One region of the Brevibacillus sp. AY1 genome, then DNA from elsewhere that is predicted to be linked to it. Evidence: riboswitches for the same ligand, from Rfam matches in the RefSeq annotation. Region 1 holds a riboswitch; the other holds the start of a gene.
What was found. A riboswitch is a leader RNA that binds a small molecule or an ion and turns the genes downstream of it on or off. The one in region 1 is predicted to bind FMN.
Positions count from the first base shown of each region.

Region 2: another riboswitch for FMN. It lies ahead of ribD (bifunctional diaminohydroxyphosphoribosylaminopyrimidine deaminase/5-amino-6-(5-phosphoribosylamino)uracil reductase RibD); the one in region 1 lies ahead of JZI27_RS04775 (ECF transporter S component).

Region 1 is NZ_JAFLPN010000003.1:14,852-17,984, forward strand. It holds gene proS (proline--tRNA ligase) at 1-468, opposite strand, end outside; gene JZI27_RS04775 (ECF transporter S component) at 780-1,388, opposite strand; FMN riboswitch at 1,641-1,795, opposite strand; gene JZI27_RS04780 (molybdopterin-containing oxidoreductase family protein) at 1,885-3,133, opposite strand, start outside.
Region 2 is NZ_JAFLPN010000001.1:597,691-600,823, forward strand. It holds gene JZI27_RS03150 (M20 family metallo-hydrolase) at 1-956, shown strand, start outside; FMN riboswitch at 1,025-1,172, shown strand; FMN riboswitch at 1,310-1,460, shown strand; gene ribD (bifunctional diaminohydroxyphosphoribosylaminopyrimidine deaminase/5-amino-6-(5-phosphoribosylamino)uracil reductase RibD) at 1,589-2,701, shown strand; gene JZI27_RS03160 (riboflavin synthase) at 2,703-3,133, shown strand, end outside.

The DNA of each region.
Region 1 (3,133 bases):
GCGCAGGAATGGCATCGTCCGCTTTTCCCAGCGAAACACGTTGGCCCACTGGTTGATCAGCACTGGCAGATCGCGATAGCTCTGTATCCACTGGCTGTACATGTGCCCGATAATGGTTTCCGAAGTCGGACGCAGCGCCAGCTTTTCTTCCAGCGGCTCTCCACCCGCCTCTGTCACCCAAGGCAGCTCTGGATTGAAGCCTTCGATATGCTCCTTCTCTTTTTGGAAAAAAGACTCGGGGATCAGCATCGGGAAATAGGCGTTGCGATGGCCCGTCTCTTTAAATCGTTTATCCATCGCCGCCTGAATTCGCTCCCACAGCTCAAATCCATCAGGCTTGAACACGATACAGCCGCGAACCGGTGTGTAGTCCATCAGCTCCGCTTTTTTGATCGCATCAATATACCATCTGGAAAAATCCTCGGACTGCGGCGTAATTTCCTTCACAAACGCTTTTTCCTGCTTCATTCCATGTCACTCCTTTTCAGAATAAAAAGCAAAAATCCCCCATCCCAAAAGGGACGGAGGATTAACTTCCGCGGTACCACCCTGATTAACGATTGGCCATAAGCCCCTCGCTCACTCAACGAACCCGATAACGGCGGGTATCCGGCACAGTTCTTCACCAGCGGCTTCAGGATGGGGTGCAGGTATGCCTGTGTATCAGCCTTCCAGACGTGGGCCGACTCTCTGGGACATGGCGAATAGCTGCGAGTCCTTTCATTGCCTTTTCAATCAGTGTATTTAAGTAAACATCTTAGCAAGCTGATGACGCGTTGTCAATTAATGGTTCTCACTTGCAAGCGCAGCGCCAGCTTGACGTACACCGGATAAGCGACCAACGCAAGCATGGCTCCCTTAAAGATATTGAACGGAACGATACCGTACAGGATCAGCGACCAGACACTGTCAGCTCCAAAGCTGGCGAGCAGCTGCTCCATCGGCATTTGATAGAGTGCTGCATAGGCAGGCAGCAGGAACCAGGCGTTCATGAATGCCATCACGACTGTCATCAGCAAAGCTCCGAGTGCCAGACCGGTGAGGAAGCCTTGCTTCCCTTTTCCGATTCGCTGCATCAGCACAGCTGACACAACGAAAATCGATCCAGCCAGCACATTGGCGATTTCACCAATGATCAGACCGTCTGTATTTTTAAACAGCATGTGCAGTGTGTTTTTCATAACCTCAATAATAATTCCCGCGACCGGACCGTACATCAGCCCGCCGATCAGAGCTGGCAAGGTGCTGAAATCCAGCTTCAAAAACGAAGGCATCAGCGGAATCGGAAACTCCAGGTATTGCAGAATGAACGCAACTGCAGCCAGCATGGGGATTGTCACCAGCCGTTGGGTTGACGTTCGCGATGAGTGCATCGCTGTTTCTTTCATGTGTACCATCTCCTCATTTTTCCTACTCCTTCTTGAGGAATGGCAACAGCTGCCGTACTTCACGCCTTGATCACCAAGCAAACGAACGAAAAAGCCCTGAGGAACAAAAGTCCCCAGGGCGGTTTTGCAGGCGTCTGACAAAGCATGTACAAAAAAGGGTACAAGAAACCAAGAGGGCTATCCAAGACGAAGCTCCCCCTGTTGCTTCTCCCGTTTGCACAGGCAAACAAGCACGTGTCATACCGTACTGTCGTCATCCTTCTCCCATCCAGACTGTACTGTCGGCTCTGGAATCACACCAGATCCTGCACTCCGTCGCTTTTGACAGCTCGGGAGGCTCGCGGGCTTAACATGCACAAGGCACGATTACCGCCGGTCGGGAATTTCACCCTGCCCCGAAGGAATGTGTAGTTGTTTTACAAGGTTTATTATATAGCGATTGTTTTTCATTTGACAATAGCTGAATGTTACCTATTTCCGATCAAAGTGCATGGAATTAATCCCACTTCGCTACAGCCACGCGTCCTGAGAAGAAGGTCGCCCCGCCTCCCATATCTGCGACACGCCCCGGCGTGAGCGCGTTGACGAAGTGCTTTCCTCCCGGCACGTCCGCCCACAAGCCTTGGCTGACCACGACACCCGGCAGTACACTTTCCCCGACAGAGACCGTAAGCTCGCACTCCCCACGATCGTTCCAGACTCGCACCAGATCCCCGTCATGGATACCAGCAGACTGTGCATCCTCCTGGTTCATGTACAGGCGCGGAATCTTCTCCATGCGGACATGCTTTTCGTTATTGGAAAACGTGGAATTGAGGAAGTTGTGGTTCGGCCCTGGAACAAACAGGTATGGATAGTCGTTATCTTCTGGCAATGGAATATACGTCGGCAGCGGCGGATAGCCTGCTGCTTCCATCCGGCTCGAATACAGCTCGATTCGACCGCTCGGTGTCGGCAAATTTTCGATAAAGCCGCGCTCTACCCGTGCCTTCGCGAATTTCTTCTCGCTCAGCACTTCAAGGTCAATTCCGTGCAAATAAGGATTTTGCGGTACGTCGAGCGCCTGCCGGATCATGTCTTCCTCTGTATCGTCGAACATAGCATCCTCAAAGCCCATTCCTTTGGCGAGCAAGCGAAATACTTCCACGTTTGACTTACTCTCCCCGTACGGAGCAATAACCGGCTGTTGAAGCTGAATGTAGTGATGCCAGTACGACGTGTAAAAATCCGTATTTTCATAGGATGAGGTCGCTGGCAATACGATGTCTGCATACCGTGCGGTTTCCGTCAGAAATAGATCATGCACGACCGTGAACAAATCCTCACGTTCCAGCCCCTGCCTCACTTTATTGCCCTCAGGTGCTACGAGCGCCGGGTTGCAGCTGTAGACGTACAGGGAGCGTACCGGGGGATCCAGCTCCAATAGCGCTTGGCCGAGCAAATTCATGTTGATGCTGCGTGTCTGTTTGTTCAGCAGTACATCCGGTCGCTGCATAGCGGTCTTGTTGTGCTCCAGAAATCCTTTGTTTCCCTTGATTGCTCCGCCGCCTTTGACCAGCCATTGGCCCGTGAGCGCAGGGAGACAGGCAATCGTCCGAACACACATGCCACCATTATCGTGATGCTGCAAGCCATTGCCGATGCGGATGAATGCTGGCGACGTCTCCCCGTAGAGTCTTGCCAGCTTGTAAATATCGTCGACAGGAACCCCTGTAATCGCGGAAACGGTAACTGGATCGTAAGCA
Region 2 (3,133 bases), on a different contig from region 1:
TTGGGGTACTCGGAGGATTGGAAGTCCTGCAAACCATGAATGAGCGGGGAATTGTGCCTGATCAGCCCATCGAGGTCGTTGCCTTTTGCGATGAGGAGGGATGTCGGTTCCAGAAAGGTTTGTTCGGTTCTCGGGGAATCCTTGGTAAGCTGGAGCCAGACGAGCTGGAGCGCACGGACAAAAACGGGATCACACGCAGGCAAGCGCTACTTGATTTTGGATGTGATCCAGATAGATTTGAGGAATCTCTCTATGCACAGGGAAGGATCGGGGCTTACTTGGAGCTGCATATTGAGCAGGGCCCGATTCTCGATTTAATGGAGGAGCCAGTAGGAATCGTCTCGGCGATCTCAGGACCGCTCTGGTGGACAGTAGAAATGACAGGATTCGCTGGCCACGCCGGTTCGGTACCGATGCTTATGAGGCAGGATGCCTTGCTTGGCGCTGCAAAAGTGATCGTAGCTCTCAACGATTTGGCCAAACTCGATCCGGCAGCACCGACGGTCGGTACTGTAGGACATCTGCAGGTGTTTCCTGATTCGCGCAACATAATCCCTGAAAAAGTGAGCTTCACCGTTGATTTGCGTGATATTGATTTGCATAGGCGAGATCAGCGGGAGCAGGAATTGCGGCAGGAAATCGAACAGATCGCAATGCAGCATGGTTTACGCTATACCATTACGGAAGATACCAATAGTAAACCTCGCTATTGCGCCCCCTGGATCAAAGACATCATTCGCGAAGAAAGCACCAAACTAAATCTTCGTGCTCCAGAACTGATGAGTGGACCTTTTCATGATGCGCTAGCCCTTTCGTATGTATGTGATTACGCGATGATTTTTGTGCGCTGCCGTGATGGGATCAGCCACAATCCGAAAGAATATGCCAGTTACGAAGATATCGCCTGCGGTACAGAGCTGTTGTACAAAACCGTGCAGCGTATGTGCGCAACCTGACGAATTCTGGGAAAAATATACAAAGCGTGACGTGTTGAAAAAGTATGTTATAATGGCAACAACTGAATACCAGCCTTCAGGGTAGGGTGTAATTCCCGACCGGCGGTAATGACGAACGCACGTCTGAGCCCGCGACTCGCCGCTTGTTGTTTGGGCGGCGACTGACTTGGTGCAATTCCAAGGCCGACGGTAAAGTCCGGATGGGAGAAGGTATTTGGATTAGTCTTTTGGAGCTGTTTTTTTGAAAAACGGCTTGAAAAAGGCTTGATTTTCGATGCCCTGAGTAGATCTTGCTCAAGGGCTTTTTATTTTTTCAGAGAGGAGGGGCAAGGGTAAAGTCTGAATTTCATAGGCACAATCTTCAGGGCAAGGTGAAATTCCTGACCGGCGGTAATGGCGCAATGCGTCTGAGCCCGCGACTCGTCATCCAAGCGTGATCGGTTTGACGACTGATCTGGTGAAATTCCAGAGCCGACGGTAAAGTCCGGATGGGAGAAGATGAGTTGTGCTTTCTCTAGTCTTCGTTTTTGAAAAACGGCTAGAGCAAGGCTTCTTTCCCTATGCCCTGATACCTGAATGGTGTCGGGGTTTTCTTATTTCTTGCGACCGTGCCTAGAAAGGGAGAGGAATGGATGAAAACAGATATTGACTATATGAGCATGGCGATCGATTTGGCGAAATCTGCAAAAGGACAAACAAGCCCCAATCCACTCGTAGGAGCGATCGTTGTCAAAAATGGAACCATTGTAGGCATGGGTGCTCATCTGAGAGCAGGAGAGCCGCATGCGGAGATCCATGCGTTGAAGATGGCAGGAAATCAAGCAGTGGGCTCGACCCTGTACGTTTCCCTGGAGCCTTGCAGCCACCATGGAAAAACGCCCCCTTGTACCGATGCGATTCTATCTTCTGGCGTTCGAAAAGTCGTAGTGGCTACGAAGGACCCCAACCCTCTGGTAGCTGGTTCTGGTGTGGATAAGCTGAAAGAGGCTGGATTGGAAGTAGTCGTTGGAATCCAGGAGCAGGAAGCGATACAGCTGAACGAAGTTTTTTTCCATTACGTACAGACCAGCCGTCCTTTTGTCACGCTGAAGACAGCCAGTACACTGGATGGAAAAATTGCGACATGTACGGGGCATAGTCGGTGGATAACGGGTGTGGCATCGCGTGAAGAGGTGCATGATCTGCGAAGAATGCACGATGCCATTCTGGTTGGCGTCGGAACGGTATTGTCGGATGATCCGGAACTGACGGCTCGACATGCTGGATCCATAGCTGGAAAACAGCCGATCCGTATCATTCTGGATCGCCAGCTACGTACACCACTGAATGCCCGTGTCACGCAGTGTGAAGATGCGAAGACCTGGATCATAACCACTTCAGCATCAAGCCAGAAGAAGACAGAAGAACTTACCGCAAAAGGGGTAACGGTGATTACGCTTGATGGAGAACTTCAGATCGATCATGTTCTAGCCGTGCTTGGGGAGAGAGGGATTACCTCCCTGCTAGTAGAGGGTGGGGCAGAAATCAACGCCGCTTTTTTGCAAGCTAAGGCAATCCAAAAAATCATCAGCTATGTATCACTCAAGCTAGTGGGCGGCAAAGCAGCGCCCTCTATATTTGGCGGCATTGGATATGCCAGCATGGACGATGCTGTCAGATTGGTGCATACCGAGATTAAACCTATAGACGAACAAGACATCCGCATAGTCGGGTACCCGCAGTGGATGGTAGGAAGGGGGCAGTAACATGTTTACAGGCTTGGTAGAGGAGATCGGAATCGTAGAATCCATCACCGGAAATCAGGAGGCATGCCGTTTGCGAATTCGTGCTCAAAAGGTGCTGGAAGGAGTCAGTATTGGCGACAGCATCTCGGTCAACGGTATTTGCCTGACAGTGACCTCCTTTTCTTTGCGTCATTTTGAAGTGGATGTCATGCCTGAAACGCTTCGCCATACCAGTTTGCGACAGCTCCAGCGCGGCCAAAAGGTCAATCTGGAACGGGCCATGAAGCTCGGTGATCGTTTTGGCGGCCATCTTGTATCTGGACACGTGGATGGTACGGGAACCATTTTGTCTCTGCAGTTGCATGCCAATGCTGTACGGTTTCGAATTGAAGCGACAGCCGAACTGCTTAGGTACATCATTCCACGCGGCTCAATATGCATCGATGGCATTAG